3 regions of the Ruegeria sp. BF7 genome follow, and region 1 is predicted to be linked to each of the others. Evidence: riboswitches for the same ligand, from Rfam matches in the RefSeq annotation. Region 1 holds a riboswitch; each other region holds the start of a gene.
What was found. A riboswitch is a leader RNA that binds a small molecule or an ion and turns the genes downstream of it on or off. The one in region 1 is predicted to bind cobalamin.
Positions count from the first base shown of each region.

Region 2: another riboswitch for cobalamin. It lies ahead of ACR0IK_RS00320 (DUF1636 family protein); the one in region 1 lies ahead of ACR0IK_RS21445 (hypothetical protein).
Region 3: another riboswitch for cobalamin. It lies ahead of ACR0IK_RS09320 (DUF1636 family protein); the one in region 1 lies ahead of ACR0IK_RS21445 (hypothetical protein).

Region 1 covers NZ_JBQFTM010000018.1:8,308-11,576, forward strand. The annotation lists gene ACR0IK_RS21435 (DNA polymerase III subunit gamma/tau) at 1-941, opposite strand, end outside; gene ACR0IK_RS21440 (protein-tyrosine phosphatase family protein) at 1,075-1,578, shown strand; gene ACR0IK_RS21445 (hypothetical protein) at 1,580-1,987, opposite strand; cobalamin riboswitch at 2,069-2,290, opposite strand; gene ACR0IK_RS21450 (alpha/beta hydrolase family protein) at 2,432-3,269, shown strand, end outside.
Region 2 covers NZ_JBQFTM010000001.1:66,664-69,932, forward strand. The annotation lists gene cobN (cobaltochelatase subunit CobN) at 1-93, opposite strand, end outside; gene cobW (cobalamin biosynthesis protein CobW) at 97-1,152, opposite strand; gene ACR0IK_RS00320 (DUF1636 family protein) at 1,149-1,529, opposite strand; cobalamin riboswitch at 1,624-1,832, opposite strand; gene ACR0IK_RS00325 (LysR substrate-binding domain-containing protein) at 1,905-2,789, opposite strand; gene ACR0IK_RS00330 (NAD(P)-dependent oxidoreductase) at 2,893-3,269, shown strand, end outside.
Region 3 covers NZ_JBQFTM010000003.1:165,038-168,306, reverse strand. The annotation lists gene ACR0IK_RS09330 (ABC transporter substrate-binding protein) at 1-781, opposite strand, end outside; gene ACR0IK_RS09325 (ABC transporter ATP-binding protein) at 801-1,586, opposite strand; gene ACR0IK_RS09320 (DUF1636 family protein) at 1,583-1,939, opposite strand; cobalamin riboswitch at 2,034-2,233, opposite strand; gene ACR0IK_RS09315 (DUF3299 domain-containing protein) at 2,376-3,140, shown strand.

The DNA.
Region 1 (3,269 bases):
TCGGCTGCATCCGGGGTGATCTTGACCACTGATACCCAGTGGGTGATCTCGGCAAGATCGCGCAGCACCGCCAGCGGATCTGCGCCTTCGGCGTATTGTGCGCTCAGTTCTGTCAGGGCGCCAGCGGCATCTCCGCGCAGGATCATGTCCATCAGGTCCAGCACCCGCCCGCGGTCGGCCAGTCCCAACATCGCACGCACTTGATCGGCGCTGGTTTCCCCGGCCCCGTGCGAGATCGCCTGATCCAGCAGCGAGGTTGCATCCCGGGCCGACCCTTCGGCCGCGCGCGTGATCAAGGCCAGCGCGTCTTCCGCGATCTGGGCATTCTCAGCCGCGGCGATCTTGCCAAGCAGGCCGATCATGTCCTCAGGTTCGATCCGGCGCAGGTCGAAGCGTTGACAACGGGATAGCACCGTTACCGGCACTTTGCGGATCTCGGTTGTGGCGAAGATGAATTTCACATGTTCAGGCGGTTCTTCAAGCGTCTTGAGCAGCGCGTTAAAGGCGCTGGTCGACAGCATGTGGACCTCGTCAATGATGTAAATCTTATAGCGCGCGCTGGCGGCGCGGTAACGAACGCTGTCGATGATCTCGCGGATGTCGTTGACGCCTGTGCGGCTGGCGGCGTCCATCTCCATCACGTCGACATGTCGGCCTTCCATGATGGCCACGCAATGTTCACACTGGCCGCAGGGTTCCGTGGTCGGCTTGCCCTGGCCATCGGGGCCGATGCAGTTCATGCCCTTGGCGATGATCCGCGCCGTGGTGGTCTTACCCGTGCCGCGAATGCCGGTCATGATGAAGGCCTGTGCGATCCGGTCGGCCTCGAACGCGTTTTTCAGCGTGCGAACCATCGCATCCTGACCGACGAGATCGGTAAAGGTTTCGGGGCGGTATTTGCGGGCAAGAACCTGATAGGCGGGGCTTGGCGTGTCGTTCATGTCTGCTCTGTCGGATTCGGTTCAGGAATGCAGCGTAGAGACCCCTGCCGCCCGCGTCCACCGCCGCTGTAGTCGAAATTCGGTTTGCAGGACAGTTTACGCATCGTAGAAACGTTCGCAGGAGGGCCACCTTTTGAGACTCTTTGCGATTCACGCCGTGCAGGTGGGAAATGGCACGGTTGCCCTTTCACCAATCCCGGGGCGCGGCGGCAACTACCTGCAGGATCTTCGTACCATCCGGGACTGGCAGCCGGATCTGGTGGTTTCCATGACCACTGAGGTTGAGATGCTGGAAGAAGGTGCCGCCGGATTCGGTGACGATCTTCGCGTCGCCGCCATCGGGTGGGCGCATCTGCCAGTCGCGGATTTTGGCGCGCCACCGCCAGAGGTTCGGGCCGCATGGGCCGAGGTCAGCGCAGCGGCGGCACAAGTCCTGTCCCGAGGAGGGCGGGTGTTGGTGCATTGCCGGGGTGGCTGTGGCCGGTCTGGCATGGTCGCTTTGCGCCTTATGGTCGAACAGGGCGAACAGCCCGAGGCAGCGCTGAAACGTCTGCGCGCCGTACGGGCCTGCGCCGTTGAAACCGACGGCCAGTTGCAATGGGCGGCGCAGGCGGCCAGCGCCCGAAAGGGCAGCTAGCTTAGAGCGCCGCGTGCTGCTCCGGTTGCGCAACCGGACTTGCGGCCAGCAATAAAACCTCGAGCATCGCGCAGGGCGGGCTGGCCATAACATCGGCGGGCAGAGAGCTGAACACATCCGCGAACATCATGTCGGCATACCTATCAAGTGAATCGGTGGAAACGTCGGACTCCGTGCCGCAAAAGATCCGAATCTGATCAGGCCGTGCGCAAAATCGGGCGGTGCAACCTTCGGGGCAATGGGTCAGTTCACTGCTGCCTTCGACCTGAAAATCGGGGGTTGTTGCAGGTGCGGCGGTCTCTATCGCCTGTGTAATGACACGCGCGACCCGTGCCAAAGCTGGGCAGGTCTTGCCGGTTCGCTGGCATACGGTGGCCGAGTATTCGTGGGTCTTTGTCTTCCAGATCATTGTGTGCCCTCCGCGCGTAGGAAGGGGCGTAGATCAGGTGTGACAGCATGCTGACGACCTGCCCGGACACCCCGCCCGAGTTTCGGTTTTGGTTCGATGGCAGGTCTCCTGACTTGCGGGTCATCGCGTTGCCGACCTTCCCAGCCTTTCGGCCAGTGGTATTTCGGCATTGCTCACCGCTTACAGTTGCGGGGGCAGTCGCGGCCTTGGTTCGTTCCGGTATAACCGGGGCAGAACCGCACCGTGTTCCCTTTTCATCTCGCCCAACGATCGGGGTCGAGAACCATCACGCCATCGCTAGCGGGTACGGGCGACCCGAGTCAAGCGGGCAATTTGCACGGCCAAGCGGACGTGTGGTCATGTACGGTCACTGTTGACTTGTGACGGGAAACACTGCGGACTGGAGAAAGTGAACCAATCGGTTCAAAATCCGGAGACCGAACCATGCTGGACACTGCACAAACCGATTCGACCGAGGACTTTCAGTTTCCGTCCGGCACGGGCTCCTTGTCGGCACGCCTTTATCTGCCAGCGTCCGCGCCCCGGGTGGCCGTGGTCATTCACGGTGCTACCGGCGTACCGAGAGATTATTACCAGCATTTTGCCCGCTGGCTGGCTGCCGAACGGGGGATGGCCTGTCTGACTTACGACTACAGCGATTTCGGCCATTCTCTGAACGGATCGCTGAAAGCATCACGGGTCAAGATGGCCGACTGGGCCTTGGTCGACATGCCCGCGGCCCGGGCTGAAATGCGGCGCAGGTTCCCCGATGCGCAGCAGTGGAGCATCGGACATTCAGTCGGCGGGATGCTGGGGCCGATTCAGCCCGACGTCGATCAGATCGACCGCATGATCTGCGTCTGTTCTGGCCCTGTAACGGTATCGGATCACCCCTGGCCGTATCGGGCGCTGGCTTTGCTGTTCTGGTATGGTCACGCTCCTTTGGCGGTGAAAGCCCTGGGGTACCTTCCTGGCAAGGCGCTGGGGTTCGGGGCGGACCTGCCGGCATCGGTATATTGGCAGTGGCGGCGGTGGTGCACCGCACCGCGCAACTACCTGCCCGAGATCGGGATCTCCTTGCCTGATGCGCGCTGGGCGCAGTCAGGGACGCCCGTGGACCTGTTTACCTTCGAGGATGATGATGTGGTGCCGCCCAATGCGGTGTGGCGATTGGCCGATCTGTACGGCCCAGATGCGCGCCGTCACCTGTTGTCACCCGGTGAATTTGGCTTGTCGGAAGTTGGGCACATCGGCGCTTTTGCCCGCCGCAACGCAGTCCTTT
Region 2 (3,269 bases), on a different contig from region 1:
GGACAGCACAACCAGATCCGCCGGGCTTTGGCCCAGATCGGTCGGGGGCTCGGTTTCTTCTAACCCGTGGCTTTCGCGGAAGACGACGTGCATGGCTTACTCGGCGGCCTCGGTCACACCCACGAGGATATCGCGGATTGCGGTTTCTTTGATGTCGTCATGCTCGGCAATGACCACCAGACGCGAGCGACGATCCTCGCCGGGTTCCCAGGGGCGGTCGTACTGGTGACGGACGCGGGCGCCAACGGCCTGCACCAGCAAGCGCATCGGTTTGCCCTGAACAGCGGCGTAGCCTTTGACGCGCAGGATGTTCAGTTCGGTGGCCATACGTTCGATCTTGGCGACCAGATCGGCGGGATCGGTTTGTTCCGGCAGTTCGACGATGATACTTTCGAAGTCGTCATGCTCGTGGTCGTGATGGCCGTCGTGATGCGATGGGCGGGCGTCCATGTCGTCCTCGGCTGCTGCTTCCAAACCCAGCACAACGCGGACATCCACTACACCTTCGGCCACTTCGACGACGGGCAGGGGGCGCGGCGCCTCGGCGGCGATGATCTCTTTGGCCTTAGCCACACCTTCGGGACCCGCCAGATCAGGCTTGGTCAGCAAGATGATATCGGCACACGAAATCTGGTCCTCGAACACTTCGGACAGGGGCGTTTCGTGATCGATCGAGTCATCGGCCAGGCGCTGGGCATCAACGGCCTCGACACTAGGGGCAAAACGACCGGCGGCGACGGCCTCGGCATCTGCCAGAGCGATCACGCCATCCACGGTGATTTTGGAGCGGATGTCGGGCCAGTCAAAGGCCTTCAGCAGCGGCTTGGGCAGAGCAAGACCGGACGTTTCGATCAGGATGTGATCGGGGCGCGGCTCCAGCGCCATCAGCGCCTCGATAGTGGGAATGAAATCATCGGCTACGGTGCAGCAGATGCAGCCGTTGGCCAGTTCCATGATGTTTTCCGCTGGGCAATCCGGGATGGCGCAGGATTTCAGTATATCGCCATCTACGCCCACATCGCCAAACTCGTTGACCACAACGGCAAGACGCTTGCCCTGCGGGTTCTGCATCAGGTGTTTGACCAGCGTAGTCTTGCCCGAGCCCAGAAAGCCGGTGATCACAGTGACGGGGAGTTTTTCGAGATTGCTCATTTCAGGGCTCCAATCGGGGGAATGCGGGCCGCACAGTTTTTGCGGAAATGTTCGGGGCGTTCGCGCCATTTGACCAGGCCGTCCTCGGTCGCGAGGTACTTGGTGGCACCTTCGACAATGGTTTCGACATGGTCGTTTTCGTTGAGGTGTTCATAGACAAAGGTCCAACGTTCCAGCCCGCCGCGCAGCACGATGGAACAACCTTCATCACAGTTCGACAGGCATTCCACGGCTTTCAGCGTGATGCCCTCGGGCAGTTCCGCTTGTTCCAGCGCTTTATGAAGCAAGGTGCCGGGCCGTTGCGCGTCGTCCTCGGCAGGCAGGCCACGGCGGCACGTGGTACAGACCAGCAGCTCAACAGGTGCGGTCTCGGTCATGTCTCTCATCCCCCCAAATCCTCCTTGCGGGGGACGGGGTTTCATGCGGGCCACGTGTCGCAACATGGACCCGACACCGGAACACCCCGCCCGGTTTCATCTTCGCGTGCTGGCAGGTCTCCCGGCTTGCGGATGTCAGAGGCGGGCCTCTGTCGGATGTCCCGCCTTCCCGGCCAATTTGGCCAGTGGCTATGGGCACCCTCTCCGGTCACGGTCGCGGGGGCGGCTGCGTTTGACGGATGGCCGTTGACGCATTCCCTTTTCATCCATCCTGGGATGGACACCAACGCAAGCGACATGCGGCACGGGCAGGGGCCTTGTCAAGCGCGAGACAGGGGTAGAAACCCCATAGAACAGAAAAGCGACCAGCTTGTGTCAATCCGCGGCATCCGCCACCAGCCGGTCCTGCAACCACGCGCAAAACAAACCCGCCGCTGCCGTGGATTGCGCGGCCCGTTGAGCGCTGACCAGATAATGCGACTGGGCAAAGGGAATCGCCGGACCCGCAATCGCAATCGGTGCGCCTTGCCGAATTGCGTTTTTTGCGAACCGTTCAAGGATCGTGGCATATCCTGCACCGGCCATCACTAGTTGCAGCGCTGCCACCGTGGTGTCCACAGAATGCCGAGGCGGCTGGTCGGGCGGCGCTATGCCGTTGGCCTGAAGATACCGCGCCCAGTTGTCCTCGTATCCAAGGATGTGAATCAGTGGCCCGTTTGGCAGGGTGATCAGTTTCGCTGAGTCGTCCCCAGCCCGACAGACCGGGACTAGCTTTTCGTCGGTGAGTTTTTGGGATCGCACCCCCGGCCAGTCGCCATAACCCAGCCGGATTTCCACATCCACATCGCCGGGCGTCCCACTATCGTTCCAGATGTGAGAGACAAGTCGGACCGGAATACCCGGATGCTGCGCGGAGAAGTCAGGCAGCTCGGCAGCCAACCAATAGGTCGCGGTCGAAATTGCCGCCCGGATCGTCAGGGTCTGGCGCGAGGCCGGGCCAAACAGACTGTTGGTCGACAGCGCAATGTCGGCCAAAGCGCGCCGAACCGTCAGCGAATAAGACTGCCCCAGCTCGGTCAGTTCCAGACGCCGTGCATTTCGTGTGAACAGCTTTTGACCCAACTCGGCCTCAAGGGACCGAATGTGCAGTGAAACGGCTGTTTGCGTCAGGCCAAGTTCACGCGCGGTTGTGGTGAAATTCAGATGGCGCGTAGCGGATTCGAAGCTGCGCAGCCAAACGGGATTTGGAAGGCGATCCATTTACCACCAAAAATTTTTACCTATATCGCGTATTATTATTCATTTTCGTTTCCGACAGGCAATAGGGATACTCGGCACAAACGGCGACCTTCGGGAGGGTGAAATGAAAGTCGGATTCATCGGTTTGGGTAATGTCGGCGGCAAGCTGTCCGGCTCACTGCTGCGCAACGGAATTGACTTGACGGTCCATGACCTCACCCCCGATCTGGTGGCCGAATACGTGGCCAAAGGCGCCAAAGCTGCCGAAAGCCCGGCGCAGATGATGCGGGATTGTGATGCAGTCATTACTTGTCTGCCGTCCCCGGCCGCCTCGGACACCGTGATGAAAGAGATGCTGCCCGAGGTCGCTCCGGGCAAAATCTGGATGGAGATGTCGACCACCGATGAGACTGAGGTTATGCGACTCGGCGCGATGGTGGTCGAACGCGGAGGCGCCGCGGTCGATTGCCCGGTGTCCGGCGGGTGCCACCGGGCGGCGAC
Region 3 (3,269 bases), on a different contig from region 1:
CGCCATTGCCGGTCTGGTAGTCCAGCAACACCAGGAATTCCGGGTTGGATGCGGCAACAGCCTCCCATGAGGTGCGACCCCAGCTGGTGTCCATGTCATGGGTGACGTTCTCGCCGCCGGCGGCCGCGATCATCGCATCGGGAATGGCGAATTTACCGGCGGTGAAGGGCGCGTCTGCCGGGCCATCCAGCAGGAAGACACGCGGTTTGGCCAGATCGGCGGTCTGTGCTTCGATCGCGGCCAGTTCTTCTTTCCAGCCGCCGACCAGTGCTTCCGCCTTGTCGTCGACATGCATGACCTTGCCCAGACGCAGCACATCGTCGAACAACAGATTCATGCTGGCTTCGGGGCGATCCTTGTCCAGATGCACGCAGCTTTCGGTCAGGATCATGGTCTTGATGCCAAAAGGCTCCAGAGTGTCGGGTGTCACGTCGCCGCCAGGTTTCATGCCGTAATACCAACCGGCGAAGAACAGGTCGGGTTCAGCCGCAACCAGATTTTCAACGGTCGGGTATTTCGGCGCAAGTTCGGGGATGTTACCGCGCAGGGTGTCGAATTCGGGGCTGGTCTTGTACCAGCCGGTGATGCCGGTCAGGCCCACGATCTTGTCCTGCAGGCCAAGGGCAAAGGCCATGTCGGTCATGTTCATGTCATGAACGACCAGCCTTTCGGGTTGAGATTCGAAAACCAGCGGTTCACCGCAATTGTCAATCGTTACCTCATGCGCGGAGGCGCTGCCTGCCATGGCGGTGATCAGGGCCGCAGACCAGATATGTTTCATTGGGGAGAGTTTCCTTAAGTTAATTTGAAACTGGGGTTCTTCGGATATCCAGTGCCGGGATCACTCGGCCTTCATGCTGGAAACACAGATAATCGACGCCAAACGTGTCGCGCACATGCGCGGGCGTCAGCACTTCGGCCACGGGGCCGAAACTGGTCAGACGCGTGGATTTCATCAGCGCCACGTGGGTGGCAAACTCGGGGATCATGACCAGATCGTGCACGATCATGACCACCGTGATGCCCAGTTCGGCCACCAGCGACAGCATTCTCCCCTTGGCGTCCGGGTCCAAATGGTTGGTGGGTTCATCCAGAAACAACAGAGACGGGTTTTGCGCCAGGGCGCGGGCGATATGCGCGCGCTGGCGTTCACCGCCGGACAGCAGGGCCATCCGCTTGTCCGCCAGTGAGCCCAGCCCGGTCAGGTCCAGTATCCGATCAAGCTCGACCGCGTGGTCTTCGGTGGATCGGTCTGAGCGGATCGGAATCTGACCCAGCGCTACATAGTCTCGCAGCAGCAGCCGACCGTCCGGGAACTCCTGCTGGCTGACAACGGCGATCATGCGTGCACGGTCTTTGGACGACATCTGTTTCAGGCTGCGCCCATCGACAAGGACGTCCCCCAGAACCATCTCAGCTGCACCGCATAAAAGGTTCAGAAGCGTAGTTTTCCCGGCCCCGTTTGGTCCGGCTATGGCCAAAACCGCACCCCTGTCCAGTTCGAAGGATGCTCCCTGTAGTAGGACGTCGCCGTTGAGTGCGTAGTATTCTAGGCCACGCGCGATCAGAAACGCTGAGTTTGTCACGGGTGCACCTCCACGTTCAGACGGGGCATACGAGCCAAGGTTTTGTTGAACAATGCACGCGGACGGTCAGAAGCATTGGTCCAGCCGTCCCCACTGTCTTGGAATTGCCGCGCAAACTGGGCCAGAGCATCAATGTCCTGCGAGGATTTGACGTCACCAAACAGGTATTGCGCTTTGCCAACAGCCTGAAAGCCTACGGTTGTCGGTCGGTCACAACCAGCCATGCAGGAAACCATGCGTATGGAAAACCCGGAAGGTAGCCGGTGCGTCAGCGCCTTTCCGATCGCATGCGCGGCGTCCGTGCCGTTGCAGGTCTCGCAAATCAGCAGGAAGTGTTGGGGGTCGTTTGCCATTGCCCACTCCGCTTATTGCCGAAGCGAGGTGGCGGCAATGTAATAGCGTAACGCGTTCGTCACTTTGCCTCCTTCCGGGACGCCCCGCCCCGGGTTGGTTGAAAACATGATGGCAGGTCTCCTGACTTGCGGGTCTTGGCTTGGCCATCCTTCCCGGCCTGTGGGCCAGTGGATTTATGGCGTCGCTCACCGCTTACAGTTGCGGGGGCAGTCACGGAGTTGGCGCCGGTTAGCGGACCTCACCGTATTCCCTTTTCATCCCCAATTGGGGGAACCATCATCAGATTGACTGCCCGAGATCGCCCAGTGCGTCAATATGAAAGTTTCATCCTGTTCGTTCGTTACTGGCCAGCTCTGAGGCATAAGGGTGGCCAGTTAAGGACGTTGTTCGCAAAAACTGGCTGGAATGATCTCGGCAGGGAGATAGACTCAGATCATGCGATATTGGTTTCACCTTGCAACGATTCTGGCATTGAGCCTGTGCGGTTCTTCTGCGCTGGCGGCACCGGGGGCTGAACTGGAATGGTCCGAATTGCCTGACCCGTCCGTTCAGGTCTTCGAGGACCCCTACCGCGATCTCAGCCCGGAGCAGTTCGACGATCTGATTTTCGTCGTGCGCCTGCGCGGCAGGCTGCGTCAGGAAGTGGGCAGCCCCGATGAGCGGCGGAAGTGGCAGGAGCTTCTGGTCGAAACCGAGAAAGCCCTGGCTGCGGACGGCATCGATATCGACTGGCTGCTGGACCAGCGACTTGTCGTGGCCCAGCGCCGGGATCGTGCCGGTGCGGCCGGAAACCCTGAATTCGACGGTCAAACGGTGACGATGGCGGGGTTTGCCATTCCGGCGCCGCCCGATGCGGATGGGCACCCCATCGCTTATCTGGTGCCTCAGCCCGGTATGTGCAGCCACTTGCCGCCGCCGCCGCCCAATCAGATGATCCGGGTACGGCTGAACGGCGACTGGGAGCCCGGTTACGTCCACGAGCCGGTTCGTTTGACCGGAAAGCTGACCATCGATCCGTCAGAACAAAACACAATGGTGGTGGATGGGCTGATGCCCATGCGCGCGACGTTCCAGCTGGAGGCCGACAGTGTCGAAACCCTGGAAACACAGGGCGGCGGACTGAAGTGGACGCAGAGCTCGGCCGAACGCTTCCGTTCTGCAGGCAACAGCAAAACCGGCGCGGAGAAGGCGTCTGAGTGACGGGATCACCGGATCGCCCCCCAGGCTGCCTTGCCGATTTCCTCCTGAACAGAACCGATCGTCTTTGGGATTTGAAAAACCTTAATCTCAGGGTGCGCTGAGATTTCTTTTTAGGTGTACAAGTGACGA